Regions from separate parts of the Micrococcus sp. iso_239 genome, predicted to be linked through region 1. Evidence: predicted binding sites of a transcription regulator. Region 1 holds the regulator's gene; the other holds the start of a gene.

Region 1 (14,694 bases):
TGCTGGCCGTGGATGTCGTGCCGGGTCCGGAGGGGACCGAGCACGTGGTCCTCTCCGGCCCGGCCGAGCTGGTCTTCGACGGCGAACTCACCGCCTGACCGCTGTCGTTCGGGAAACGGCGGGCCACGAACCGCTGTCGTTCGGGAAACGGCGCCTCAGCGCGCCCGCACCACCCGCAGGATCCGGAAGCCCTTGACGCTGTCCGCCCGCTCCGCGGTGAACCGGCCGGGCGCGCGCTCCTCGAGCATCCGGCCGATCCACGGCAGCAGCGAGTCCGCCCCGAGGTTCTTCTGCACCACCAGCCAGGCCTCGCCGCCGGGGGCCAGGCGTGGCAGCCACCGCTCCAGCAGGGCGTGCAGTGCCGGCTTGCCGATCCGGATGGGCGGGTTGGACCAGATGAGGTCGAACTCCGCGTCCTCGGGGACGTCCTCCGGCCGCAGTGCCACGACGTTGTCGAGGCCCAGTGCCGCGGCGTTGTCGCGGGTCAGCTGCAGGGAGCGGTCGTTGACCTCGACGGCGGTCACCTCCGCCTCGGGCGACCGCAGCGCCAGCGTGAGGGCGATCGGTCCCCAGCCCGCGCCGACGTCGAGGAACCGGCCCGTCGCCGGCGGCGCGGGCACGGCCGAGAACAGGGCCGCGGTGCCCTTGTCCAGACCGTCCGGGGAGAAGATCCCGTTGGCCGTCTGGACCTCGACGTCGCGGCCGGCCAGGCGGGTCCGCAGGGTGCGGCGCCGCTCGGGCGCGGAGGGGTCGGCGTCGAAGTAGTGGGATGCGGAGCTCACGGCGACCATGGTAGCCAGCAGGTCGTCGCGGCCCTCAGCCCGACGCCGGCCCGGCCAGGTCCGCGAGGATCGCGCGCACGGCGTCGCGCCCGGCGCGGTTGGCCCCGACCGTGGACTGGGAGGGCCCGTAGCCGAGGAGGAACAGGCGCGGCTCGTCCAGGGCGCGCCCGCCCGCCACGCGGATGCCGCCGGCGGGCGTGCGCAGCCGCAGCGGAGCGAGGTGCCGGATCGCCGGCCGGAAGCCGGTGGCCCAGAGGATCACGTCCGCCGGTTCGAACGAGCCGTCGGGCATCCGCACCCCGTCCGGCTCGACGGCCATGAACATGGGGTGGCGCACCAGCACGCCTCGCGTCTCGGCCTCGCGTACCCAGGACGAGCGGTGCATCCCGGTCGCCCCGACCACGGAGCCCGGCGGCAGGCCCGCACGGGTCCGTTCGTCCACCCCGCGCACCGACTCGGCCAGGGCGCCGGGCGCGGCCGAGTCCTGCCACTGCGGCTCGCGGCGGGTCACCCACAGGGTGTCCGCGACCGTGGAGATCTCGGCCAGCAGCTGCGTCGCCGAGACGCCCATGCCCACGATCACCACCCGCTGCCCGGCGAACTCGTCCTTGGACACGTAGTCACGGGTGTGCAGCTGCCGGCCGCGGAACGAGCGCATCCCGGGCACCGAGGGCCACCGTGGGGACGTCCAGGTGCCGGTCGCGTTGACCACGAAGTCCGCCCGCCACGTGCCCGGCGCCCCGTCCGTGCGGACGAAGAACCCGCGCGCACGTCCCGGCTCGCCGATCCGCTCGACGCGCCTCACACGCACGGGCCGCCGGATCGGCAGGGCGAACCGTGCCTCGTAATCGGCGAAGTAGGCCGGCAGCAGGGTGTTGGCGTGCGCGGCCGGGTCGGCCGGCGGCACCGGGTCGCCGGGCAGCTCGTGGATGTGGTTGACGGTGGCCATCGTGAGCGAGTCCCAGCGGTGCTGCCACGCGCCGCCCGGGGCGGTCTCCGCGTCGAGCACCACGAACGTGCCGGGGGCGTCGTCGGGGACGCCGGCGGCGCCGTCGTCGTTCGGACCCAGCCCCACGAAACCGCGGCGGCGCAGGTGGTAGGCGGCGGACAGCCCCGCCTGGCCCGCGCCGATCACGACGACGGTCGCCCGGCCCGTCCGGCCGGGCCGCGGCGGGGCGGGGGAGGGGGACGCGGTCATGCCCGCAGGATACGTGCGCGTCGTCAGCGGACCGGGCGCCGGGGCCCCTGTCGCCCACACGCGCCGCCCGGTACACTCGACGCCCATGTGGATCTTCCTGCGCTGACGCCCCCGCGTCACTGCCCGCCCCCGCCCCCTCGCGCGCCCGCCTCGGATGAGGCCGTCGAGCGCGCCCCGGCACCTGATGGAGATCCCACCATGAACGATGTGGTCCGTCCCTGCACGCCCGCCGACGAGACCTCGTGGCTGCGGTGCCGCGTGCTCACCTTCCCCATGCCGACGGAGCCGCCGCGAGATCGTCGCAGCGCGGCGCCGACCTCCGCCTAACCGGCCGTGCGCGTCACCCGCCACGTCCGCCCCCTGCGGACAGCCGCCTAACGCGTCCGCCGACCCCTCTACCCTGAGACGATCGGGTCGCCCGACCGCGGCGGCCCAGAGGAGACCATGACTGAGAAGAACCAGCACACCCCCGGCCCCCAGGGCGCCCACGGCTCCGAGGACGAGATCCAGGCCGTGATCGACCGCATCCTGGCCGCCGATGACGCTCGCCGCGCCTCCGAGCGCGAGGCGACCGGGCGCGGCTCCGCGGACAGTGTGGTCGCGGACCACGAGGACGCCCCCGACGCCGGCACCCCGGACCGCTCCGGCGCGCTCGCGGGCCGTGCACTCGCCCTGGACGAGGGCGAGGACGGGCACACGGACGCCGACGGTGACCAGGACGAGCTCGCCGCGCGCCACTCCCTCAAGCGCGTGCAGGGTCTGTCCACCGAGCTCGAGGACATGACCGAGGTCGAGTACCGCCAGCTGCGCCTGGAGCGCGTGGTGCTGGCGGGCGTCTGGACCGAGGGCTCCGCGGAGGATGCGGAGAACTCCCTGCGGGAGCTCGCCGCGCTCGCCGAGACCGCGGGCTCGGAGGTGCTCGACGGCGTCATCCAGCGCCGCGCCACCCCGGACCCGGCCACGTTCCTCGGCAAGGGCAAGGCGCAGGAGCTCGCCGAGATCGTGGCGCTCTCCGGTGCGGACACCGTGGTGGTGGACTCCGAGCTCGCCCCGTCTCAGCGTCGCGCGCTGGAGGACGTGGTGCGGGTGAAGGTGATCGACCGGACCGCGCTGATCCTGGACATCTTCGCCCAGCACGCGAGCTCGCGTGAGGGCCGCGCCCAGGTCGAGCTCGCGCAGCTCGAGTACCTGCTGCCGCGCCTGCGCGGCTGGGGCGAGTCCATGTCCCGGCAGGCCGGCGGCCGTGCCGCCGCCGGCGAGGGCATCGGCTCCCGTGGACCCGGTGAGACCAAGATCGAGCTGGACCGCCGCCGCATCCGCACCCGCATGGCGAAGCTGCGCCGGGACATCGCCGGGATGAAGCCGGCCCGGGAGGCCAAGCGCGCCAACCGTCGTCGCAACCGGGTGCCGTCCGTGGCGATCGCCGGGTACACCAACGCCGGGAAGTCGTCCCTGCTCAACCGCCTCACCCACGCCGGGGTGCTCGTGGAGAACGCCCTGTTCGCCACGCTGGACCCCACCGTGCGCAAGGCCATGACGCCGGACGGCATCGGCTACACCCTCTCGGACACGGTCGGCTTCGTGCGGAACCTGCCCACGCAGCTGGTCGAGGCGTTCCGCTCCACCCTCGAGGAGGTCGCGGACGCGGACGTCATCCTGCACGTCGTGGACGGCTCGCACCCGGATCCCGAGGGCCAGATCGCCGCGGTGCGCTCCGTGTTCGCGGAGGTGGACGCGCACCGGATCCCCGAGATCATCGTGCTGAACAAGGCGGACGCCGCGGACCCGGCCGTCGTCGCCCGGATCCGGTCCAAGGAGCCCCACGCCGTGGTGGTCTCCGCGCGCACCGGCGAGGGCATCGACGAGCTCGAGCGCGCCATCGCGGCCACCATCCCGCGGCCGGACGTGCGGCTCGAACTGCTGATCCCGTTCACCCGGGGTGAGCTGGTCTCCCGCCTCCACTCGGCGGACGCGGAGATCCTGGCCGAGGGTTACGAGGAGGGCGGCACCCGCCTGTCCGTGCTGGTCCGTGAGGACATCGCGCCGGACTTCGCCGAGTTCGTCGTGGAGGCGGACGCGTCGTGAGCGAGGAGGAGCAGGAGGCCGGGGCGGGCGGCGCGCAGCCGCGCACGGAGCACGAGCGCGAGGCGCTGCGCCTGCTGGATGCCGCGGTCCAGGCCACCGGCGGCCAGCACCGCGCGGGACAGCGGGAGATGGTGCTGCAGGTGGCGCGCGCCCTCGAGTCGCGCCGCCACCTGCTCGTGCAGGCCGGCACCGGCACCGGCAAGTCCCTGGCCTACCTGATCCCCGCGATCCAGCACGCGATGACGCAGGAGGACCCCGTCGTCGTCGCCACGGCCACGCTCGCGCTGCAGGCCCAGATCATGAAGCGGGACGCCCCCCGGCTGGTCGAGGCGCTCAAGGACGAGCTGCCTCGCGAGCCCGTCGTCGCCCTGGTCAAGGGCCGCTCCAACTACCTGTGCCGGCACAAGGTGGACGGCGGCTACCCCGGGGACGAGGGCGAGGAGGCCCTCTTCACGGTCGCCGACGACGGCGGGATGATCGGCTCCGCCACGGACGGCGCCGCCGGGCCCTCCTCCCTGTTGGGCAAGGAGGTGATGTACCTGCGGGCGTGGGCGGACCAGACCGAGACCGGTGACCGCGACGACCTCGAGGTCCCCGTCACCGACCGCGCGTGGCGGCAGGTCTCCGTCTCCGCAGTCGACTGCCTCGGCGCGTCCCGCTGCCCCCAGGCCGAGGAGTGCTTCTCCGAGCGGGCCCGCGCGGACGCGGCGGACGCGGACGTCGTGGTCACCAACCACGCGATGCTCGCCATCAGCGCCTTCGAGGGGCTCGCGGTGCTGCCGGCGTACTCGGCCGTCGTCGTGGACGAGGCCCACGAGCTGCAGGACCGGGTGACCGGTGCGGTCACCGGGCAGCTGTCTGGGTCGATCGTGCACGGCGCCGCCACCTCGCTGCGCCGTCACACCACCGTGGCCGTGGAGGACCTGATCGAAGCCGGGGCGGCCCTGGACCGCGCGTTCACGGACACCCCGTCCGGCCTGATCGCCGCCGGCCCGGACGAGGTGCAGGAGCAGGCCCTCACCGGCGTCCTCACGGCCGCGCGCCAGTGCCTGTCCGACCTCGGCCAGGACAAGGACAAGGAGGCCGACGCCGACGGCGGACGGCAGATGGCGCGCTCGCGGATCCTCGAGGTCCTCGAGGTGGTGGAGCGCATGCTCGCCGCCCGGCCCGAGGCCGACTTCCCCGAGGTGCTGTGGGCCACCCGCCCCGGCCACTTCGAGCCCGGCGTGGGCTGGCAGCCGGGGGACGAGACCGACCCGCCCCAGCTCTACGTGGCCCCGCTCTCGGTGGCCGGCAAGCTGCGGGAGGGCCTGTTCGGCAAGGCGACGACGGTGCTCACCTCCGCCACGCTCACCGTGGGCTCGGGGGAGCGCCGGTTCGACTCGGTGGCCGGCGACGTGGGCCTGGCCGGTCCGGACGCCCCGAAGTTCGAGGCCCTCGACGTCGGCAGCCCCTTCGACTACCCGCGTCAGGGGGTGCTCTACGTGGCCCGGCACCTGCCCCGGCCCGGCAGGACGGCCTCGCCGGAGTCCCTGGATGAGCTCGAGGCGCTCCTGAGGGCGTCGCGGGGCGGGGCCCTCGGCCTGTTCTCCTCGCGCCGGGCGGCCGAGGACGCCGCCGCCGAGATGCGCCGTCGGCTCGGGCCGAAGACCACGATCCTGTGCCAGGGGGACGCGACCCTCTCCGCCCTCGTGCGCCAGTTCTCCGAGGAGCCGGACACGTCCCTGTTCGGGACCATGAGCCTGTGGCAGGGCGTGGACGTGCCGGGGAACTCGCTGCGGCTCGTGGTGATCGACCGCATCCCGTTCCCGCGGCCGGACGACCCGCTCTCCCAGGCCCGCACCCGGGACGTCGCCCGGCACGGCGGCAACGGGTTCATGCGGATCTCCGCCACGCATGCGGCCGTGCGCATGGCCCAGGGCGCCGGGCGCCTCGTGCGCTCCGTGACGGACCGCGGCGTGGTGGCCGTGCTGGACCCCCGCCTGGCCACCGAGCGGTACGGCGGCTACATCACGAGCGCCCTGCCGGACTTCTGGCGCACCACGGACCGCGACGTCGTCCGCGGGGTGCTGGCACGGCTCGCCTCGGGCGATTGACCTCGCTCGGCCTCGGGCCGTCGGCCCGGCCGGAGGGAGCGGGTCAGAGCGAACGCAGGACCGTGACGACCCGCCCCATCACGGTGGCGTGATCGCCGAGGATGGGCTCGTAGGCCGTGTTCTGGGGGAGGAGCCAGGTGTGCCCGTCGCGGCGGCGGAAGGTCTTCACGGTGGCCTCGTCGTCGAGGAGGGCCGCGACGATGTCGCCATTCTCCGCCGTGTCCTGCCGGCGCACCACCACCCAGTCGCCGTCGCAGATCGCGGCGTCCACCATCGAGTCGCCCGTGACGCGCAGCATGAACAGCTCGCCCTCGCCCGTGAGGCGTCGCGGGATCGCCATGACGTCCTCGACCTGCTGCTCAGCCAGGACCGGGCCGCCCGCCGCGATGCGGCCGACCCAGGGGACCGGCACGCTGTCCGCCTCGTCTGCGCCGGTGTGCCACGCGGGGATCGCGGAGACCCGCGACGACGGCGCAGCGGTGGGGGAGGCGGCCTCGCCCAGCGGGGTGCCGTCCACGTCGAGCAGCACCTCGAGGGCACGCGGGCGTCCGGGGTCGCGCCGGATGTAGCCGTGCCGCTCGAGACGGCCCAGCTGGTGCGTGACGGAGGAGAGCGAGGCCAGGCCCGCGGCGTCGCCGATCTCGCGCATGGAGGGCGGGTAGCCGTGGTCGGCGATCGCGTCCCGGATGGTCTGCACGATCCGCCGCTGGCGGTCGGTGAGCGGCGCGCGCGCCGCCGGCTGATCGTCGGTGGTGCTCATGGCTGCCGTCCGTTCTCCCGGGGTGATGGTGGCCGGACTCGTGTTCCGGCGTCCGGCTGCCGTCCGGACGCTTACCGTGTCCGCCCCCGCTGGTTGCCTGTGTCTTGGCGGTCCCGGGGCGTTCCGGGGCGTCCGTGCATGGCCTCGAGCCTAGAGGAGAGCCGCCTCTCCTTCAAAGATATGTTCGATCTCGTCGTGGCATGTCTCGAACACCTGTGCTAGAAAGGCATTCGAACGGATTCGAACACATGTTCGATCACCTGGAGGGCATCCGCCCCGGAGGAGGACACCATGACGCTCACCACCGCCCAGTTCGCCGGCTCGCCCGCGACGGCGCGGCCGCGTCCGGCCACCATCCGTCTGACCCGCCGCGGCCGCCTCGTGCTGCGGGGGATCCCCGTGATCGCCGCGGCCGTGGCCGCCACGCTGGCGGCCGCCTTCTTCCTGGGTGTGCTGCTGTCGCCCGCCGCGGTGTCCGCGGACACCGCGGGGCCCGCCACCCAGTCCGTCACGGTCATGCCCGGGGACAGCCTGTGGACCATCGCCACCACGGTGGCTCCGGAGGCGGACGTCTACGAGGTGATCGCCACGATCGACGAGCTCAACGGGCTCGAGGGCCGGGCCCCCGCGCCGGGCGAGGAGCTGTTCGTCCCGGCCACGCGGTGACGCACGGCGGGCCTCGCCCTCCACGCTTCCTAGACTGGCGGCCATGACCGACCTCAGCTCTCTGCCCCTGCGTGAGAACCTCCGCGGCCTGAGCCCCTACGGCGCCCCCCAGCTGGACGTGCCGTACATGCTCAACACCAACGAGAACACGCATCCGGTGCCGGAGGAGGTCGCCACCGCCATCGCCGAGCGGGTCGCGGCCGTCGCCGGGGGGCTGAACCGCTACCCGGACCGCGAGTTCACGGGGCTGCGACGTGCGCTCGCCGGCTACCTCGGCCACGGCCTCACGGCGGACCACGTGTGGGCCGGAAACGGCTCCAACGAGATCCTGCAGCAGATCCTCCAGGCCTTCGGCGGCCCCGGGCGGACACTGCTGAGCTTCCTGCCCTCGTACTCCATGTACCCGCTGCTGGCCGGCGGCACGGACACCGTGTTCGTGGACGGCGGCCGTGCCGAAGACCACACCCTCAGCGCCGAGCACGCGGCGGCCATGGTGCGGGAGCACCGTCCGCACGTCGTCTTCCTGGCCTCGCCCAACAACCCGACGGGCACCGCCCTGGACCTGGCGACCATCGAGGCCGTGTACGCCGCGCAGGCGCAGAACGAGGCCGCCGGCGGGCCCGGCGCCATGGTCGTCGTGGACGAGGCCTACGCGGAGTTCGCCCTCGCCGGCACCCGCTCCGCCCTCACCCTCCTGCCCGGCCGTGAGCGGCTGATCGTCACGCGCACCATGTCCAAGGCGTTCGCCCTGGCCGGCGCGCGCCTGGGCTACCTGGCCGCGGACCCCGCCGTCGCCGACGCCCTGCGCCTGGTGCGCCTGCCGTACCACCTCTCCGCGGTCACGCAGGCCACGGCGGAGGCCGCCCTCGATCACGTGGACGCGCTGCTGCGCACCGTGGAGGACATCAAGGCCCAGCGCGACCGCATCGTCTCCACCCTGCGCGGCCTGGGACTGAGGCCCTCGGTGTCCGACTCGAACTTCGTCTTCTTCGGTCACCTCGAGGACGCGTCCGACGTGTGGCGCCGCCTGCTCGACCGCGGCGTCCTCGTGCGGGACGTCGGCATCCCGCACCACCTGCGCGTCACCGCCGGCACCGAGGCGGAGACGACGGCGTTCCTCACCGCTCTCGCGGAGGTCCTCGGCGAGACCGGGGACCGGTCCTGAGGCGTCACCGGAGTCTCGGCGTCCGCCCGGCTCCCTAGGATAGGGACAGCGCGCGCGGCGCCCCGGCCCGCCGGCACCGGCCGCGCGCACCCGCATCCCCCCGCACCCGTCCCGGACCGGTGCGGACCCAGCCCGAGGAGGACCCGTGGCAGCCGAGTTGATCTCCGGACGCCGTGCGCGCATGACGCGCACCACGAGCGAGTCGGACGTGTACGTCGAGATGGATCTGGACGGCACCGGCCGCGCTGAGATCTCCACCACCGTGCCGTTCTACGACCACATGCTCACCGCGCTGTCCCGGCACTCCCAGATCGACCTGACGGTCCGTGCCACCGGGGACACGCACATCGACGTGCACCACACGGTCGAGGACGTCGCCATCACCCTGGGCGAGGTGCTCAAGACCGCGCTCGGGGACAAGTCCGGCATCCGCCGCTTCGGCGAGGCGTCCGTGCCGCTGGACGAGGCGCTGGCGCGCGCCGTCGTCGACGTCTCCGGCCGGCCGTACCTCGTGCACGAGGGCGAGCCCGAGGGCCAGCAGTACCACCTCATCGGCGGGCACTTCACCGGTTCCATGACCCGCCATGTGTTCGAGTCGATCACGTACCACGCGGCGATCTGCCTCCACATGGACGTCGTGCGAGGCCGGGATCCGCACCACATCGTCGAGGCGCAGTTCAAGGCCTTCGCCCGCGCCCTGCGCGCCGCCGTCGAGGACGACCCCCGCATGACCGGCGTGCCCTCCACCAAGGGCGCCCTCTGATGGCCCGCCCCACCACCGTCCCCGGCGTGCGGCCGCGCGTCGCCGTCCTGGACTACGGCTCGGGCAACGTGCACTCGGCGCTGCGTGCCGTGGAGCGGGCCGGCGCGGAGGTCGAGCTCACGCGCGATCCGCAGGCCGTGCAGGAGGCCGACGGGCTGCTCGTGCCCGGCGTCGGGGCGTACGCGTCCGTGATGCGGGCACTGACCGAGGTCGGCGGCACCCGCTGGATCGGCCGCCGCGTGGCCGGGGGCCGACCCGTCCTCGGCATCTGCGTGGGCCACCAGATCCTCTTCGACGCCGGCGTCGAGCACGGCGAGCGCACCGCAGGCATGGGGGAGTGGCCGGGTGTCGTCGCCGAGCTGCCCGCCGAGGTCCTGCCCCACATGGGCTGGAACACCGTCCGGCCGCCCGAGGGCAGCGCCCTCTTCGCGGGCATCGAGGACGAGCGGTTCTACTTCGTCCACTCCTACGGCGTGCTCGAATGGGAGTTCGACCAGACGATCTCCGCCATGCGTCCGCCCCAGGTCACCTGGGCGCACCACGGCGCGGACTTCATCGCCGCCGTGGAGAACGGCCCCCTGTCGGCCACGCAGTTCCACCCCGAGAAGTCCGGGGACGCCGGGCTGCAGCTGCTGCGCAACTGGCTGGAGACCCTCTGATGCCCTACTGGTCCGTCCTCTACCTCGCCCTCGGCGGGCTGCTGCTCGGCGCCGCCTGGTCCATGCGCACGCAGAAGGCGCCGCTGTGGGCCATCGTGATCGTCCTCGTGCTGGCCGGCATGGCCATCGCCGCCTCCTTCCTGACCGTCGGCGCCTGACCGCGCCGGCCGCCCCACCCGAGAGGAACCCCATGACCCCGAACGCCCCCGCCCTCGAGCTGCTGCCCGCCGTCGACGTCCAGGACGGCCAGGCCGTCCGCCTCGTCCAGGGCGAGGCCGGCAGCGCCACCTCGTACGGCGACCCGGTCACCGCCGCCCTGGACTGGCAGCGCGCCGGCGCGGAGTGGATCCACCTCGTGGACCTGGACGCGGCCTTCGGTCGCGGTGACAACCGCGAGGTCATGCGCCGTGTGGTGGAGGAGATCGGCGTGAAGATCGAGCTGTCCGGCGGCATCCGCGACGACGCCTCGCTCGAGAACGCCCTCGAGATGGGTGCGGCGCGCGTGAACCTGGGCACCGCCGCCCTCGAGGACCCGGACTGGACCGCGCGCGTCATCGAGCGCTTCGGCGACCGGGTGGCCGTGGGCCTCGACGTGCGCGGCACCACGCTCGCCGCCCGCGGCTGGACCAAGGAGGGCGGCGACCTCTGGGAGGTGCTCGCCCGCCTCGAGGATGCCGGCTGCGCCCGCTACGTGGTCACCGACGTCACGAAGGACGGCACGCTCAAGGGGCCGAACACGGAGCTGCTCGCCCAGGTCTGCGCGAAGACCGCGAAGCCGGTCGTCGCCTCGGGCGGCATCTCCTCCCTCGAGGACGTTGCCGCGCTCGCGGCCATGACCGGCCAGGGCGTCGAGGGCGCGATCATGGGCAAGGCGCTGTACGCCGGCCGCTTCAGCCTGGAGCAGGCGCTGGCCGTCGCCGGCGGCGCCACGGTGGAGCAGGCGCGCTCCGAGCAGCCCGGCCCGGTCGCCCCGTGACGGGCTCGCACGACGACGGCGGCCTGGCCCGCGACGACGGGCTCGGTCCGATCGACGAGACGGTCGCGGTGCCGCATCCGGCGGCCCGGGAGCTGCCGGGGCACATCCGGGCCGCACTCGACCGCATGCGGGAGAAGACCGCGGGCGAGAACACCGCGGACACCGCGGGCGTCCCGTGGCAGGGCCGTGACCTCTCCGGCCCCGGCGTGGACGGCTCCGCGAACCCGTTGCACGTGTTCGACGAGGACGACGGCACCAGCCCGGCCGAGTGGACCGCCGTCATGTCGGCCCTGACGGACGGCTCCGCCGGTGAGCGGGAGGTGACGGAGGTGCTCGCGCGCATCCGCGTGTTCGCCGCCGTCGTGCCCACCCTCGCCGGGGACGAGGACGACGTCCACGACCACGCCGACCACACCGGTCACGAGCACGACGTCGCGGCGCACGGGGACAAGGCCGCGGACGTGGCCCTCGTGACCATGCGCGCGCCGGACGGCCGGCAGGCGCTGCCGGTGTTCACGAACGTGCCCGCGCTGACGGCGTGGAACCCGGTCGCCCGACCCGTGGCCGTGTGGCTGCCGCGTGCCTGCCTGTCCGCCGTGGACGAGGGCTGTGAGCTCGTCGTCATCGACGCCGGCGCCGAGCACACGTACGTGGTGCGACGCCCGGCCGTGTGGTCGCTCGCCCAGCAGAGGGAGTGGACCCCCGCCTATCGGGACCAGGAGATCGCGGACGAGATCGCCGAGGTCGCCGACCTGGTCCCGAACCTGCTCAACCTGGGCCTCGCACCCGGGTCGGGGGTGGCCACGCACACGGGCTCCGGCGCGGTGATGAACGGAGGCGGGGCCGGGCCCGAGCTGCAGATCGTCGCGATGCCCACCCGGGACGCCGACGCGGCCGGGGTGCGCCTGATGACGGCCACGCTCAAGACCCTCCTGGCAGACCTGCCGCTGCTGGCCGAGCGGGCCGACTCCGTGGAGATCACGGTCCGCCGACCCTGATCGGTCGCCCGGCCTGTCCGGTACCGTTGAGGGGGAGGGGAGGGCCCGTGGTGGCCCCACCCCATCCTGGAGGCCGTGCGCCGCGCGCCGGCCCCATGCCTCCCATCCTCCGAGGAGTACCCATGAGAACCAGAACCTTGACCGGCGTCGCCACCGCGGCGCTGGGCGCGGTGGTGGTGGCCGGTGCCGGCCCCGCCCTCGCGCAGACCACGCTCACCCAGGGCTCGGCGATCACCGCGCCGGCCGGGGCGTGCAGTCTGACCATCGTCGACGACGCCACCGCCTACACCGCGGCCCACTGTGGTGCGGGCCAATGGCAGATCGGCTCGACCGTCCGCGACGTCGACGGCACCGCGATCGGCACCGTCTCGGCACTGCCCGGCGATTCGGGCGTGGACGCGGTCCGCGTGGCCCTGGCCGACGACGTCGACGTCGTGGGCGACTGGTCCACGCGGCCGGCCTCGTCCATCGGTGTGGGCGAGACCGTCTACACCCACGGCTCGTCCGTGCCGCTGGGCGCGCCGAACACCGTGTCCCACACGCAGACCTTCGAGGCCGCCACGGTCTGCGACGACGCGTACGCGGATCAGGTTGCCCTCGACACCGCCTCGACCTACGCCGGCGACTCGGGCGGGGCCGTCTATGACGCCCAGCAGCGGGTGGTCGGGGTCATCTCGGGCATCGCCCCGGTGACCTTCGACGCCGAGGGCAACGTGGTGGGCTGCGACGCCCAGGCGATGTCCTCGATCATGGTCCCGGTCGAGTCCCTCGACGCGCTGGACGCCTCCGCGGCGCCCGCCGCCGAGACCGCCGCGGCCGCGGAGACCGCTCCGGCCGCCGAGACCGCCCCGGCGATCGCCGACGTCGCGGGCCCCGTGGCCGACGAGGACCTGCCCACCGGCGGCGAGCCCGCCGTGGACGAGTCCGAGCTGACCGAGTTCACGCCGGCTGAGGAGGAGGCCATCGCGGCCGAGCTCAAGGCCCGCGCCGAGGCCGCCGCGGAGGAGGAGGCCGCCGAGGCGGCCCCCGCTGCTGAGGCCCCGGTCGCCGAGGCCGCTGCGCCGGGCGTGACCGACGTCGTGGCCGCGCCCGCCGAGGGTGTCGCCTACGGCACCCAGGTGGTCGCGCAGACGGATCAGGGCGGCTTCGCCTCCGTCACCGTCACGGCCTACGACGCCGACGGCACGGTCCTCGGCCAGGACGGCCTGGACCTCACCGGCGAGTACCGCGCCTGGCTGCCCGTGCCGGCCGAGGTGCCCGCGGGCGGCTCCGTGGTGGTGACCGTGGTCGACGCGGCCGGTGCCGCCACGGACGCCACCGTGACCCTGGGCGGTCAGCTGGTCGGCTGATCGATTCCGCCCCGAACGACACGACGGGGCCCGGTGATCCCGCACGGATCACCGGGCCTCGTCATGTCCCGGGGCCGGGGCGACCCCGGCCAGGTGGGGACGTGGTCAGCACAGCCCCTCGAGCCGCCGCCCCAGGCGGGAGAAGATCCGGGTGAGGGACTCCGCCTCGCCCGGCGCCAGGTCGCCGAGGAAGAGCTCGTCCACCTGCCGGGCGTGCTCGATCGCGGCGCGCCGGAAGGCGGACCGGCCCTCGTCGGTGAGGACGGCCTCGAAGCCCCGCCGGTCACAGGCCACCGGGCGGCGGTCGATCAGGCCGCGGGCCACGAGCGTCTTCACCTGGTAGGTGATGCGCGACGGGGAGAAGACCATCCGGGACGCCAGCTCTCCCAGCCGGAGCCGGCCCTCGGGGGACTCGTAGAGGAGCAGCAGCAGGTTGTAGTCGGCCAGCGACATGCCGCAGTCCTGCTTCAGGCGGCGCTCCACCACCTCCGTGAGCATCTGGGTGGCCTCGAAGTAGGCGCGCCAGGCGCGCTTGGGCGGGTCCACCGGGCGGTGCGCCTCCGATGCGGAGCCGAACCAGCCGCCGTCGGGCTCCGCCGGCGCCGCGTCCTGCGCGGCGGGCTCAGGGGCCGGGGTTGAGGAGCTGCTCAAAGGGGGTCACCTCCAGGTCGATGTCCGCGGGCGCGGCGGCGCGTGCCCGCGGGGGGCGGCTCAGGGTGATCTCGGCCAGGTCGCGTCCGGCGGCCCGGATGCGGGACTGCAGCGGGTCGGTCCGCATCGAGGCCTGCACGCCGGCCGCCTCGCCCCAGTCGTCCGAGGCCGCGAAGACCGCGGTCGGCACGATGCGGGCCTTGAGGTAGGCGAACAGCGGCCGCATGGCGGTGTCGATCATGAGCGAGTGGCGGGCGGTGCCGCCGGTGGCGCCGAGGAGCACGGGCACCCCGACGACGGACGTGGGCTCCGCGAGGTCCCAGAAGGACTTGAACAGGCCCGAGTAGGAGGCCTTGTACGTGGGCGAGACCGCGATGACGGCGTCGGCCTGGGCGACCTCGTCCAGGGCGGCGCGCAGGGCCGGGGAGATGGCGAAGGTCACCAGGGCCTGCGCGATGTCCACGGCGAGCTCCCGCAGCGTGATCAGGTGGATCTGCGGGACCACGCCGTGCTCGGAGAGCGCCGCCGAGGCGGACTCCGCCATGC
Region 2 (14,694 bases), 330 kb from region 1:
GCGTCCCCGGGACCGCGTCGACGTCGTCGGCCTGGCCTTCCCCGGTGTGCCGGGCGTCCCGCATGTGGGGCAGTCCGAGCACGTCGCGTGGGTGACGACCTCGGCGATGGTGTCCTCGCTCGAGATGGTCCTCGAGGACGCCCCCGAGGGGCCGGAGGTCCTCGACGCCCGGACCGAGCGGGTGCACGTGCGCGGCGGCGACCCCGTGGACGTGCGGGTGGCCCACACCCCGCGCGGGCGGCTCGTGGACGTGCCCGGCGCCGGCCCGGTGAGCATGCGGTTCCCCGCCTGGGACCGCGCCGACACCGGCCTGCCGAGCGCGCGCCGGCTGCTCACGGCCGCGAGCGCCGCGGAGGCCTGCGCGGTGCTGGACGGGCACGTCGAGCCGGTCAATCGCGTGATCGTCGCGGACCGGCGGACGGTGCTCACCCGGCACGCCGGGGCCGTGCGGCGCCGGGATCGACGCTCGGCCTGGGGTGCGGCGCGGGCCTCCGCGCTGGGCCGGGGCTCCGCCGACGGGTCCCTCGATCAGCGCTGGGTGCGCTGGCCCGCGCCGGCCGCGGCGGACGACGTCGTGGTGGCGGCCAACGAGCCCCACCCGGACACCGCCTGCCTCACCGTGGACGCGTGCGCGCCGTGGCGGTCCCGCCGCATCCGGGAAGCCCTCGAGGCGCTGGCACCGCAGGAGCGGACCGTGGACGCGATGGCCGCCCTGCAGACGGACACCCGGACCCCGGGCGCGCCGCGGGCCTGGCTCGCCGACGCCGTCGACGCGCTCGTCGCGGACGGCGTGCTGGCCGCGGAGTCCGTCCCGGCGTGGGCCGGCGACGCCGCCGCCGGATCGGCCGCAGCCCGCTGGTGGCTCCTCGTGGAGCACGAGGTGGCCGCCGCCCTGATCGCGCACCTGCCGCCCGCCTCGCGGGCCCTGCTCGGCGGCCCGTGGGCACCGTGGGGCGACGCCGCCGCATGGGTCGGCGCGGCGCTCGCCGAGCGCGGGCCGGAGCCGCTGCGCGCGGCCCTGGGGATCACAGCGTCGACGAGGGACCTCGTGCGGGCCGCCGTCGCCGCCGTCGGCGACGCCGCCGAGCCGCCGGGCCCCGACGGCGCGGCCCGGACCTGGGGCGAGGCGCATGCCCTGACCCCGTTCCTGTTCACGCACGAGCATCCCGGCGGGCCGGACGAGCCGGGGCTCGCCGACGTGCTCGACACGATCGGGTCCGTCCGGGTGGGCGGCACCGCGGACGCGGTCTGCGCCACCTCGCACGCCCCCGGCCTGGCCGTCGGCACCCACCGCGGGCCGGTGGCCCGGGTCGTGTTCGACCTCGGCGACCGCACCCGCAGCCGGTGGGTCGTCCCGTTCGGCGCCTCCGGTCTCGGAGGCGGGCACGTGACGGATCAGCTGGACGCGTGGGCCGCCGGCCGCCTGCTGCCCGTGCCGTCCGGTCCCGTCCCCCCGTCCGCCGGCAGCGGCGTCGCACCCGCCCGCTCCGTCCCCGGCGGGGCCCCTCCGGGACGCATCGTGGCCGAGGTCGGCGTCGGGGCGTTGGGCCTGACCATGACGCGCGTCCGCCCGGCCCTGGACGCCCCGCTGATCCACGCACTCGTCACGGAGCCGCGGGCGGAGTTCTACGGGATGCGCGGGCACAGCGTGCAGGACGTCGAGGAGGTCTACGACTTCCTCGAGTTCCAGCCCACCCACGCGAACCACCTCGTGTGGCACGGCGGGACCCTCATGGCCCTCGTGCAGACCTACGACCCTCGCGCGGAGGAGGTCGGCGGCGCCTACGAGGTGCGGGACGGGGACCTCGGATTCCATTTCATCACCGCCCCCGGCGGCCTGCAGGGGCGCGCCCGCGCCACGGCCTACCGGAGCATTGTGGACTGGTTGGGCGCACGCCCCGGCACGCGTCGGCTCGTGATCGAGCCGGACGTCCGCAACACGCGGGCCGTGAAGACCGCCCGGGCTCTGGGCTTCACGGTGGACCGGGAGGTCGAGCTGCCGGGCAAGCGGGCGGCGCTGTGCTTCCGCGACGTGCGCTGACCCGGCCCCGCACACGGCGACGGCGCGCACCCGCCTCGGTGCGCGCCGTGATCGTGCCGGTCAGGGGCGGTGGCTCACTTGTGCTCGGCCACGCCCGTCTGGCCCTCCCGGACCAGGGCGGTCATGCGGGAGACCGTGCGGAAGTACTTCTTCATGTAGCCGCCGTGCATCATCTCCTGCGTGAACAGGGCGTCGAAGGGCACGCCGGAGGCGAGGACGGGCACGTCCTTGTCGTACAGGCGGTCCGCGAACACCACGAAGCGCAGGGCCGTGGCCTGCTCCGTGATGGTGTGCACGTCGTGGAGGGCGAGCACGTCCACGTCCTTGACGAGCTCGCGGTAGCGGGAGGGATGCACGCGGGAGAGCATCGCGGTGAGGTCCGCGAAGTCGTCCACGGCGAGCACGCCCGCGTCGGGGAAGTTCTCCTGGGCGGTGGTCTCGACGGCGGCGTCGTCCAGGGGCGACGGGGCGGCGGAGAGGCCGCGGTGGCGGTAGTCCTCGCCGTCCACGCGGATGACCTCGAACTGGTCGGCCAGGACCTGGATCTCGCGCTTGAAGTCCTGCGCCGCGAAGCGCCCCTCGCCGAGCGAGCCCGGCAGGGTGTTGGAGGTCGCCACCAGGCGCACGCCGGCGTCGGCCAGCTCGCGCATGAGGCGGGACATCAGCACGGTGTCCCCCGGGTCGTCGAGCTCGAACTCGTCGATGCACACGAGGGTGTACTCCTTGAGCTCGTCCACCGCCTTGCGGAAGGACAGGGCGCCCACGAGGTTGGTGTACTCCACGAACGTGCCGAACGCCTTGGGTCCGGGGGCCGCGTGCCACGTCGAGGCCAGCAGGTGGGTCTTGCCGACGCCGAAACCGCCGTCGAGGTAGATGCCGGCCGGCCCTGCCGCCCGCTTCTTCCCGCCGAACAGGCCGCCGAGGAACCCGCCGCCCGAACCGCCCCGGCCGAGGTCTGCCGCGAACCGGCGCAGCCGCTCCACGGCCTGTGCCTGCGAGGGGTGCGCGGGGTCCGGGATGTAGGTGTCGAAGGACACCGTGCCGAAGCGGTACGACGGGTGGAAGCCGGACAACAGCTGGTCCGGGGTGACCTGCGGCGAACGGTCGGCGAGGTGGACGATCTGAGCCACGGGACACTCCCAGGGTCGACGACGGGGATTCCGGGCCATGCTATCGGGCCGCGGACCCGACCCATGTGACCTCGCGTGTCCCGGACTGAGGGGCCCCTACCCTCTTACGTGACACCGACGTGCCGTAATCTGGCGCGCAGGGCACGGACACGGAACCCGCCGTCGTCGTGCCGCCCGCCCCGGGCCCGTGCGGGCCCGCCCCGACGCGAAGGAAGGCAGTGCCATGACCGATACCGCCGCGAAGTTCTCCGAGTACGCCCACCCCGAGAAGCTGGTGTCCACGCAGTGGGTCGCCGACCATGTCGGCGACGAGGACGTCGTGGTCCTCGAGTCCAACGAGGACGCTCTCCTCTACTCCACCGGCCACATCCCCGGCGCCCAACGCGTCGACTGGCACACCGAGCTCAACGACCCCGTCACCCGCGACTTCGTCGGCCCCGAGGCCTTCGCCGAGTTCGCCGCCTCCAAGGGGATCTCCCGGGACACCACCGTGGTGTTCTACGGCGACAAGTCCAACTGGTGGGCCGCCTACGCCCTGTGGGTGTTCACCCTCTACGGCCATGAGGACCTGCGCCTGATGGACGGCGGCCGTGACAAGTGGATCGCGGAGGGACGCGAGACCACCCGCGAGGTCCCGACCGTGGCCCGCGCCGAGTACCCGGTGATCGAGCGCGACGACCACACAGATCGTGCCGCCCGCGAGGACGTCCTGCAGGCCATCGGGACCACCCCGCTGATCGACGTCCGCTCCCGTCCCGAGTACACGGGCGAGACCACGCACATGGCCGGCTACCCGCAGGAGGGCACCCTGCGCGGCGGCCACATCCCCACGGCGGCGTCCGTGCCGTGGGCGTCCGCGGCCAACGAGGACGGCACCTTCAAGTCCCGCGCCGAGCTGGAGCAGGTCTATCGCGCCGGCGCCGGGCTGCAGGAGGGTGACGACGTGATCGCCTACTGCCGCATCGGCGAGCGGTCCTCCCACACCTGGTTCGTGCTCAAGTACCTGCTCGGCCACGAGGACGTCCGCAACTACGACGGCTCCTGGACCGAGTGGGGCAACGCCGTGCGCCTGCCGATCGCCGTCGGCGAAGAGCCGGGCGAGGCCCCCGCGCGCTGAGCCCCCGGCACGGCGTGGATCACTAGACTGGGACACCATGACCGAGAACCACGCCGTGCCCGCCGCCCTGGCCGAGATCATCGACGACTTCGCCGGGGTGCCCGATCCCGAGAAGCTCGAGCTGCTGCTGGAATTCTCGGACGAGCTGCCGGCGCTGCCGGAGCGCTACGACGGCCACGAGGCCGAGATGGAGCAGGTCGTGGAGTGTCAGACCCCGCTGTTCCTGGCCGTGGAGCTCGAGGGTGAGCCCGGTCCGCAGGCCCCGGTCCGCCTCTTCATCACCGCTCCCCCGGAGGCGCCCACCACGCGCGGTTTCGCCTCCGTGCTCACCCAGGGCCTGGACGGGCTGAGCGCCCTCGAGGTCCTGGACGTGCCCGAGGACATCCCCACCCGCCTCGGTCTGGCCAAGGCCCTCACCCCCCTGCGCCTGCGCGGAATGTCCGCCATGCTCGGCCGCATCAAGCGCAACGTGCGCGAGCAGGCCGGGATCGCCTGAGTCCGCCGTGGGCCAGCGCAAGAAGGATCGCAGCGCCCGGCACGGGGCGGCCACACCGGCCGTCGCCGCCCTCGAGGCCGCCGGGGTCCCGTACCGGCTGCACACCTTCGACGTGGCCCTCGACGCCGGCGGCGAGCGGTTCGGCGTCCAGGTCGCCCGGGCGCTCAGCGTGCCCGCCGACCGACTGTTCAAGACGCTGATGGTGGCGGACCCCGACGGCGCGCTCGCCGCGTGCGTGGTGCCCGTGTCCGGTCAGCTGGACCTGCGGGCCGCCGCCGCGGTGCTGGGCGTCAAGCGACTCGCCCTGGCCGATCTGGCCGTCGTCGAACGCCGGACCGGCTACGTGCGGGGCGGCGTCTCTCCCCTGGGCCAGCGCCGGCCCCACCCCGTCGTCCTGGACTCCTCCGCCCTCGACGCGGAGCTCATGTACGTCTCCGGCGGGCAACGCGGCCTGGATGTGGAGATCGCGCCCGCCGACCTCGTGCAGGTGACGGGCGCCGTCGTCGCGGAGATCGCGGCGGACTGACGGGCGGGTCCTGCGGCCGGGCCGGTCAGACGTCGTCGCGCGCCTGGCGACGCACCGCGACCATGCGCTGGCCGACGGTGACCAGGGACGCGGCGGCGAGCAGCCCCAAGGTGACGGCCAGGACGACCGGGGGCAGGCCGAGGCCCGTGAGGCCGGCGACCACGAGGGTGGCCACGAGCCGTTCGGCGCGCTCGGCGATGCCGACGTGCGCGCTCCAGCCGAGGGCCTCCGCCTTGGCGCGCACGTAGGAGACGAGCATGCCCAGGGCCAGGCAGGCCCCGGAGAGCGCGCCGACCGCGGGTGCGGCGCCGACGCCGAAGCCCCACAGGCACAGCCCGAGGAACACGGCCGCGTCCTGCACGCGGTCCAGGGTGGAGTCGAGGAACGCGCCCCAGCGGCCGGTGGACCCGGCCTCGCGCGCCATGATCCCGTCCACCAGGTCCGAGAACACGAACGCGGTGATGAAGAGCGTGCCCCAGAACAGGTGCCCCAGGGGGAAGAGCACGAGCGCGCCCAGGCTCACGCCGAGTGTGCCGACGACCGTCACGGTGTCCGGACTGACCCCGGCCCGCAGGAGCGTACGGGCCACCGGGGTGAACAGGCGGGTGGTGACGCCGCGCGCGTGACGGTCCAGCATCAGGCGGAGTCTCCGGCCCCCGGGCGAGGATGCTCGGCCGCGGCACGGGCGTTGGCCGCCTGGCGCGCGGCGTGGTCCCGGGCGGCCCGGTCCCAGACGTCCGCGAGGATCTGCCGGGTCTCCCCCAGGGTCTGCGACATGTTCTTGGTCCGGGCGATGATCGGCAGGAAGTTGCCGTCGCCGGTCCACCGGGGCACCACGTGCTGGTGCAGATGGGCCGCGATCCCGGCGCCGGCCACCGCCCCCTGGTTCATGCCGAGGTTGTAGCCGGACGCGCCGGCGGCCTGGCCGAGGGCGAGCATCGCCGTCTGGGTCAGCTCCGCCATCTCGGCGGCCTCCTCCGTGGTGGTGTCCGTGTACAGGGGCACGTGGCGGTAGGGGCAGACGAGCAGGTGACCGGGGTTGTACGGGTACAGGTTCAGCACCACGTAGGCGGTGCGGCCGCGGTGGACGATGAGGGAGTGCTCGTCGTCGCGCTGCGGGGCCGCGCAGAACGGGCAGGTGTGCTCGTCCTTGACCTGGCCCGTCCCCTTGGACACGTACGCCATGCGGTGGGCGTTCCAGAACCGCTCGAAGGCGTCCGGGGCGCCGGGCAGCTCGAAGCCGTCCGTGGCGGCGGCGTCCGCCGACGCGCGGGCCTGCGCCCGCGCGTCGGATCCGCCGGTGCCGGGGCTGGTCATGGGGTGACCTCGCGCTCGCGCACCGCCTTCACGATGCGTTCGATCGCCTCCTCCACCGGCACGCCGTTGTCCTGGGTGCCGTCGCGGAAGCGGAAGGACACGGCGTTCGCCTCCCTGTCCTCGCCGCCGGCGATCAGCACGAACGGCGCCTTCTCCTTGGCCGCGGTGCGGATCTTCTTCGGGAAGCGGTCCGAGGAGTCGTCCAGGCGCGCCCGGATCCCCTCGGCACGCAGCTTCGCGACGACGTCGTCCAGGTAGTCGTTGAATGCCTCGGCCACCGGGATGGCCACGACCTGCTCCGGGGCAAGCCAGGCCGGGAACGCGCCGGCGTAGTGCTCGGTGAGGACGCCCAGGAAGCGCTCGATGGAGCCGAAGAGGGCGCGGTGGATCATCACGGGGCGCTGACGGGTGCCGTCGGCGGCCTGGTACTCGAGGTCGAAGCGCTCGGGCAGGTTGAAGTCCAGCTGGATGGTGGACATCTGCCACGTACGGCCGATGGCGTCCCGGGCCTGGACCGAGATCTTCGGGCCGTAGAACGCGGCGCCGCCCGGATCCGGGACGAGCTGCAGACCGGAGGCCTCCGCGACCTCGGCGAGGGTGCGGGTGGCCTCCTCCCAGATCTCGTCGGAGCCGACGAACTTCTCCGGGTCCTTCGTGGAGAGCTCGAGGTAGAAGTCGTTGAGGCCGTAGTCCTTGAGCAGGTCGAGGACGAAGTTGAGCGTGGTGGTCAGCTCCTCCTTCATCTGCTCGCGGGTGCAGTAGATGTGGGCGTCGTCCTGGGTCATGCCGCGCACGCGCGTGAGCCCGTGGACCACGCCGGACTTCTCGTACCGGTACACGGAGCCGAACTCGAACAGCCGCAGCGGCAGCTCACGGTAGGACCGGCCGCGGGAGCGGTAGATCAGGTTGTGCATGGGGCAGTTCATCGGCTTGAGGTAGTAGTTCTGCCCCTGGCGCGTGATCTCGCCGGTCTCGGGATCACGGACCTCGTCGATGTGCATGGGCGGGAACATGCCGTCCGCGTACCAGTCGAGGTGGCCGGACACCTCGTAGAGGTGCTGCTTGGTGATGTGCGGGGTGTAGACGAACTCGTAGCCGGCCTCGGTGTGGCGCCGACGGGAGTAGTCCTCCATCTCCTTGCGGATGATGCCGCCGCGCGGGTGGAACACGGGCAGGCCGGAGCCGAGCTCGTCCGGGAAGGAGAAGAGATCCAGCTCGGCGCCGAGCTTGCGGTGGTCGCGGCGCTCGGCCTCGGCGAGGCGCTCCTGGTAGGCCTTGAGGTCGTCCTTGCTGGCCCAGGCGGTGCCGTAGATGCGCTGCAGCTGCTTGTTCTTCTCATTGCCGAGCCAGTAGGCGGCGGCGGAGCGGGTGAGCGCGAAGCCGTTGCCGATGAGCTTGGTGGAGGGCAGGTGCGGGCCGCGGCAGAGGTCGCACCACACGGCGTCGCCGGTCTTGCGGTCCACGTTGTCGTAGATGGTGATCTCCCCGGCCCCGACCTCCACGGAGGCGCCCTCGCCGGCGGTGTCCGCGGCATCCTTCTTGCCGAGCAGCTCGAGCTTGTAGGGCTCGTCCGCCATCTCGGCGCGGGCGGTCTCCTCGTCCACGACGCGGCGGCGGAAGGTCTGGCCGGACTTCACGATCTTCTGCATGAGCGAGGAGATCTGCTTGAGGTCCTCGGGGGTGAAGGGCTCGTCGACGTCGAAGTCGAAGTAGAAGCCGTCCGTGATGTACGGGCCGATGCCGAGCTTGGCGCCCGGACGCAGCTGCTGCACGGCCTGGGCCATCACGTGGGCGGTGGAGTGCCGCAGCACCTCGAGGCCCTCGGGCTCCGTGATGTCCACCGACTCGACGGACGCGCCGGCGGGGATCTCGCGGGCCAGGTCCCAGAGCAGGCCGTCCACCCGCATCACGGCGGTGGTCGGCTTCTCGCGGAAGAGGTCGAGGCCGGTGGTGCCGTGCGTCACCTCCCGCAGCTCTCCGTCCACGGTCAGCAGGATGTTCTTCGGCTCCGACACGGTGCTCCTTCGAGGTCTGGCTTCGGGATCGGTGGCGTACGGGGGCCACCGTCGGCCGCGTCCCATTCTAGGGGCGCGGCCGGACGGCGGGGCACGGAGGCGAGCGGTCTCATCTGTCCGGGGTGGGCAGCAGCTCCCACGTCTCCGGGTGGGGCACCGGGATCGGGGTGTGCTCCGGAGCGGGCCGATCGGGTGCCGTGCGGCCGGGGCGGGCCCCGCCGGCCGGCCCGACGTCGGTACGCACCTTCACGGGCCAGCCGCCCGTGCCGTGGTGCGGGATGTCCGGCAGGGGCTGCGCCCCGGTGCCCGCCCGGCCGCTGCGGCGCGCGGCGGCGGCTCGGCGGTCCGCCGCGAGCCAGTCCCGCCACTGCTGCCGGGTGGCGTCCAGGTAGTCGGGGTCCGGGAGCGTCTCGGGCCGGTGCAGGTCCCAGGCGCGCACGGCCTGGACGGACACGGCCCGGTCGCCGGTGCGCCGGACGGTGCCCTCGATCAGCAGGAGGCGGGCGGAGAAGAGCATCTCCCCGGAGGCGTGCTGGGCCTCGGTGAAGAAGGAAGCGTCCACGCAGCCGGTGCCGTCGTCCACGGAGAGGAACACCACCCGCTTGCCGCTGCGCATGGGCGGGGTCTGGGTGGCCACGCGCACCCCGGCCACGAGCACCCGGGACTGCGTGCGCAGCCCGAGCAGGTCCTTCGCCCGGGTGACGCCGAGCGCGTCCAGGTACGGGGCGTGGGAGTCCATGAGGTGGGCGGTGACGTCCAGGGCGGTGAGCTCCAGCTCGGTGCGGACCCGGGCGGCCGGGCCCGGGTCCGGGAAGAGCGGGGCGAGGGCGGTGAGCTCGGTGTCCGGCAGGTCCAGGGCCAGCTGGCCCTCCACCTGCCGTGGACGGGCGGACCGCGAGCGCGGGGCGGTGCGGCCGGGGGCGGTGCCGCGGGTGGTGGAGTGCTGGAGTTCGAGGTGGTGGACGAGGTCGGTGCGGGAGGCGCCGCCGGGTGGGAGGAGGCAGTCGAGGGCGCCGAGCTGGGCGAGGCGTTCGAGGTTGCGGGCGGTGGGGCGGGCGCGGTCGCGGACGTCGGCGAGGGAGCGGTAGGGACGGCCGGCGTCGAGGCGGTCGGTCTCGGCTTCGCTGAGTCCGGAGAGGCTGGTGAGGGGCAGGCGGATGCCCCAGCGGCCGGGGGCGCCGTCGTCGATCTCGGGGTGGGCGGGGACCCATTCGACGTGGACGTGGCGGGAGGAGGCGTTGACGTCCACGGGGAGGACGGGGATGCCCATGCGGCGGGCCTCGGCGACCATGAGGCGGGCGGGGTACATGCCGGGGTCGTGTTCGAGGATGGCGGCCATGAAGGCGGCGGGGTGGTGGGTCTTGAGCCAGGCGGAGTGGTAGGTGGGGACGGCGAAGGCGGCGCCGTGGGCCTTGCAGAAGCCGAAGGAGCCGAAGGCGGAGAGGGTGGCCCAGACCTCGTCGATGACTTCGAGGGAGTAGCCGCGGGCGAGGGCGCCGGTGCGGAAGGCCTCTTCGACGAGGTGTTCCTGCGGGCCGCCGAGGAGGCGGCGGTGCTCGTCGGCGCGGGCCAGTCCGCAGCCGGTCATGACGTCCATGGTGCGCAGGACCTGTTCGTGGAAGACGGTGACCCCGTGGGTCTCGGCGAGGACGGGCCGCAGGTCGGGGTGCGGGTAGTGGGCGGGTGCCCAGCCGTGCCGCTGTTCAAGGAAGGGTCGGACCATGTCGGACTGCATGGGGCCGGGGCGGAAGAGGGAGATGTCCACGGTGAGGTCGTTGAACTCGCGGGGGGCGAGTTTGCCGACGAGTTCGCGCTGGCCCGGGGACTCGATCTGGAAGCAGCCGAGGGTGTGGGTGGTGCGGATCATCGCGTAGGTGGCGGGGTCGTCGAGGGGCACCTGTTCGAGGTCGATGCGCTCGCCCGTGGTGCGTTCGACCTCGGCGATCGTGTAGGCGATGGCGGACTGCATGCGCACGCCGAGGATGTCGAGCTTGAGGAAGCCCATGGGGTCCATGTCGTGCTTGTCGAACTGGCTCATGGGCAGGCCCATGCCGGAGGGCTGGACGGGGGTGCGGTGCAGCAGGGTGGCGTCGCCGAGGATGACGCCGCAGGGGTGCATGGAGATGTGGCGGGGCAGGCGGTCGAGGCGTTCGGTGAGGTCGACGAGCAGGTCCAGCTGGCGGTCGCCCTCGGCGCGGCCGGACTCGATGCGGCGGGAGAGGCCGCCGAGTTCGGGCATGCGCTGGAGTGCCTCGCGGAAGTTCGAGGCGGAGAAGCGCCAGAGCTGCTTGGCGATGGCGTCCACCTCGGGTTCGGGCATGCCGAGGGCGAGGCCGGCGTCGCGGACGGCGCCGCGGGCCCGGTAGGCGTTCTGCATGCTCATGAGGGTGGTGCGCTCGGCGCCGAAGCGATCGACGACGGCGCGGTAGATCTCGTGGCGGCGGGCGGACTCCACGTCGATGTCGATGTCCGGGAGGGTGGAGCGGTCGGTGGAGAGGAAGCGCTCCATGATCAGGCCGTTGGCCATGGGGTCGACATGGGAGATGCGCAGGGCGTGGTTGACGAGGGAGGAGGCGCCGGAGCCGCGGGCGGCCACGCGGATGCCCATGCCCTCGATGAGGTCGACGACGGCGGCCACGGTGAGGAAGTAGGAGGAGAAGCCGAGTCGGGTGATGATGCCGAGCTCGTGCTCGGCGCGGTCCTGCAGGTCTCGGGCCGCCTGGCTGGTGCCGGGGAGGCCTCCCCCGGTGTGGAGGTGGGGGTAGCGGGCGAGGAGGCCGGTGCGGGTGCGCTCGCGCAGCACGTGCTCCGGGGGGCCGTCGATGCCGATGACGGCGGCCTCGGGGACGCGGGGCACGCCCCAGCCGAGGTCGGTCTCGGGGTCGAGTGCGCAGGCCTCGGCGAGGCGGCGGGTGGCCTCGAGCAGGGGGGCGGGGCGGTCGTCGGCGGCGAAGGCGACCTCGTGGGCGATGCGGTGCATGGCGGCGGTGGACTTGAGCCAGCCCTGTCCGTTGGGCTGCAGGTCGTGGAGGGCGTCGAGGGAGCTGAGGGCACGGACGGCGTCGAGGACGTCCGCGGTGGCGGCACCGTCCGGGGCCGCGTAGCGCACGGCGTTGGTCAGGACGGCGGGGATGCGGGCCTGGCGGGCGGCGCGGAGGGTCTTCACGGCGTGCCCGGTGTCGAGGCGGCGGCCGGGGGCGGAGAGGTGGGTGACGACGTCGGCGTGGGGGCTGCCTGCGGGCAGGGCCGCCTTCCAGCGGCGCAGGGCGGCGAGGCCGGCCGCGTACCGGCGGCGGGCCAGGTGGCGGCCGACGTCCGAGTCCGGGCCGAGGAGGACGAACAGCTCGGGGGTGGGCGGGTTGTCTCGGTTGGCGGCGGTGGGGACCCGGCCGGCCGCCGCGGCGGCGAGCTCGGCGACGCTGGCCCACGGGCTGCCGCCTGCCGCTCCCCCGGTGGTGCGGGCGTGGGCGGCGGAGACGAGCTCGCACAGGGAGCGGTAGCCGGAGCCATGACAGCCTCCTCGGGCGAGCACGACCACGCGGCCGGCGTTCTCGTCCTCGCTCCACCGGACGGCCAGGTCCACGCCCACGATCGGGGTGATGCCGTGGCGCAGGCAGGCGCCCACGTGCTTGGCCATGCCGTAGAGCCCGTCCCGGTCGGTGCAGGCCAGCAGGTCCATGTCCGCGGCCGCGGCGGCGGCCACGAGGTCCTCGGGCCAGCTGACCCCATAGTGGGCGCTGAACGCGGAGGCGACGTGCAGGTGGGCGAAGGGTGCGGCGGTGCGTCCGGCCGCGGCGGCCTGGCTCATGCCGACCGCCTCAGGTCCTGAGCGTGCTCGTGGACGCGCACGAGCCGCCACCGGCCGGAGTCCAGGTGGTGGGCGACGTCGAGGGTCTGCAGGGGCGCGGCGCCGGCCCGGGCCAGGCGGACCTGCAGCCGCCACATCTCGTGGTCGACGAGACCGGCGCCGCGGCCCTTCTCCGCGCGGACCTCCTCCGCCCACCAGCGGCGCCGCTCGAACCAGCGCACGGGGCGCTCTGCGAGGACGTAGTCCCGCCCGTTCCAGCGCAGCCCCTGCGGGGTACCGTCTGCCCCGCACTCCACCGCCACCGACTGTGTGAGGACTCCCATTCTGCTTCTCTCCCTGTGCACTGCTGACCGGACCGACGACGGGGTGCCGTCGGGCGATGGGAGCGCGGCCCGTCCGGCGGACCGGACGCGGGGAAGAAGTGGGAAGGTGGGGCCGCACCCCCGATCGTACTCGAACACGTGTTCGAATGCGATGTGTGCGAAGGTAGGGCGCCCGCCGGACACGTTAAGGACGCATCGCCCCCGGGATGGGAGGGACCGAGTCCTGGCCGCGGACCTCGACCCGACCCTGGGGCGCACATGCACGAGAAAATCGTCTCTTGGGCCGGAAGAAGTGCGCCGGCACGGTCCTGTGGACAATGCGAGCAGGACCACAATCCGCCTGCGTATACTCCGAACCAACCGGGCCTCGCCTGCCACGGGCACCGCACTGCGGGATCAGCGCGGGAGGCGCGGACACACGACGGACATCCAGTTGGAGGGGAAATGTCTCTCACCGCACCCGGGCGCGCCCTGCGCCGCCACCGATTCGCCCAGGCCGGCACGCTCAGCGTGGCCTTGGCGCTCACGCTGACCGCCTGCGGCGGGCAGTCCGAGCCCGCCGAGTCGTCGACGACGTCACCCTCGTCCGCCAAGCCCGCCGTCGAGGCGTCCGCGCCAGCGAGCACGAGCGAGACCGCGGGCGTCAGCTCATCCCCCACGGCCACAACGAGCGAGTCCGGCGAATACGTGCCCGCGTCTGCTGACGGCCCCGCGCGGAACGTGCCCAAGCCAGAGATGCCCGCCGCCATGAAGGAAGAGACCAAGGAGGGCGCCGAGGCGGCGATTCGCTATTTCTGGGACGCGCACTACTACGCCGAGCAGACCGGAGACACGGAACTCCTCGACTCTCTCTACAGCGAGTATTGCGAGTTCTGTTCGGTCCGTAGCGACAGCATTGATGGAATTTATAAGGATGGTGGCTGGTACACCGGCACGGAACCTCGAATTGACTCGATGCTCACTGCACAGTCGGAGAACGGGTACATCTCGACGTTGCTCATCACAACTGAAGACGGGACCGGGTATTCCAGTGATGGCTCCATTCCAGAGGACGCCCGAGTCGCACATGCGTCGAAGCAGCCCTGGCTAGTAGAGGTCTCCTACGACACCAACAACGGCCGCTGGGTGATTGATGAAATGACCTACGAGGGTGGAGACCCGTCTCAATGAAGCACCAGACACTGATTGCTATGGCAGCGGCTATCACGCTAGCTAGTGTCGGAGCGACAGGCGCCTGGGCTGTCACTTCGCCTTCCTCCGCCACCTGCAAATCAACGAATATCAATTATTCCGCTCGATCAGACTCTTTTAATGGAACGTCTCACTGTCGTAATGAAAAAAGGCCTGATCGCAAAAGTGCTGTGACCGCGGGGAGCAGGAGTCGAGACTCTGGCAGAGACTCCCACCTAGAGCACAAGACGGTCAGTGCATGCTTCTCAGGGCAGCTGGGCAATCCGGATTTCGAGAGCTGCCGAGAGCAGGAGGACAACTTCTGCCCCGAGGGTTCATGGATCCGGGCGCAGACCATAGACACCCGTCAACCTGATGCGAATCCCGTCTATGGCGCCCCCAAATGTTGGACGGCCAAGGCCTCCAGCAACGGCGCCCCGCCCGTCTCCATCGACGAGGTCCGCACGCTCCTCGTGCTGGAGCCTGAGATCCGGTCGGACAATGGCGGACGCGGGATCCGCAATGCGGAGACGAACTTCTACGCAGACGCCGAGACGCGCACGCTCGTCACCACCCTCAACGGGGTCGAGGTCGAACTCCGCGCCACGCCGGTGAGCTTCCACTGGGATTACGGGGATGGGTCCCCCACCAAGACCACCTCGGTCGCAGGCCAGAGCCAGCCGGAGTTCAACGTCCCCACCCCCACGAGCCACGTGTACGAGGACACCGGGCAGTACACGGTCCGCCTCAC

The links. The regulator LexA, encoded in region 1, represses DNA repair genes until DNA is damaged. The targets are predictions, from matches to a motif close to TCGAACANNTGTTCGA.
Region 2: AC0VX2_RS05120 (DUF6504 family protein) is a predicted target of LexA. The motif match lies at 12,904-12,919, and genes of this name have one in related genera.

Annotation. Positions count from the first base shown of each region.
Region 1 covers NZ_CM149672.1:759,787-774,480, forward strand. The annotation lists gene dapF (diaminopimelate epimerase) at 1-98, shown strand, start outside; gene AC0VX2_RS03535 (class I SAM-dependent methyltransferase) at 156-791, opposite strand; gene AC0VX2_RS03540 (NAD(P)-binding domain-containing protein) at 817-1,980, opposite strand; gene hflX (GTPase HflX) at 2,425-4,065, shown strand; gene AC0VX2_RS03550 (ATP-dependent DNA helicase) at 4,062-6,161, shown strand; gene lexA (transcriptional repressor LexA) at 6,205-6,921, opposite strand; gene AC0VX2_RS03560 (LysM peptidoglycan-binding domain-containing protein) at 7,213-7,587, shown strand; gene AC0VX2_RS03565 (histidinol-phosphate transaminase) at 7,631-8,752, shown strand; gene hisB (imidazoleglycerol-phosphate dehydratase HisB) at 8,934-9,515, shown strand; gene hisH (imidazole glycerol phosphate synthase subunit HisH) at 9,515-10,174, shown strand; gene AC0VX2_RS03580 (hypothetical protein) at 10,174-10,332, shown strand; gene priA (bifunctional 1-(5-phosphoribosyl)-5-((5-phosphoribosylamino)methylideneamino)imidazole-4-carboxamide isomerase/phosphoribosylanthranilate isomerase PriA) at 10,365-11,150, shown strand; gene AC0VX2_RS03590 (SseB family protein) at 11,147-12,148, shown strand; gene AC0VX2_RS03595 (trypsin-like serine protease) at 12,271-13,497, shown strand; gene AC0VX2_RS03600 (MarR family winged helix-turn-helix transcriptional regulator) at 13,603-14,148, opposite strand; gene AC0VX2_RS03605 (FMN reductase) at 14,120-14,694, opposite strand, start outside.
Region 2 covers NZ_CM149672.1:1,090,081-1,104,774, reverse strand. The annotation lists gene AC0VX2_RS05165 (GNAT family N-acetyltransferase) at 1-2,041, shown strand, start outside; gene zapE (cell division protein ZapE) at 2,116-3,171, opposite strand; gene AC0VX2_RS05155 (sulfurtransferase) at 3,395-4,288, shown strand; gene AC0VX2_RS05150 (SufE family protein) at 4,326-4,784, shown strand; gene AC0VX2_RS05145 (aminoacyl-tRNA deacylase) at 4,792-5,310, shown strand; gene pgsA (phosphatidylinositol phosphate synthase) at 5,336-5,947, opposite strand; gene AC0VX2_RS05135 (HIT family protein) at 5,947-6,627, opposite strand; gene thrS (threonine--tRNA ligase) at 6,624-8,642, opposite strand; gene AC0VX2_RS05125 (DNA polymerase III subunit alpha) at 8,752-12,450, opposite strand; gene AC0VX2_RS05120 (DUF6504 family protein) at 12,447-12,773, opposite strand; gene AC0VX2_RS05115 (DUF6318 family protein) at 13,218-13,943, shown strand; gene AC0VX2_RS05110 (PKD domain-containing protein) at 14,417-14,694, shown strand, end outside.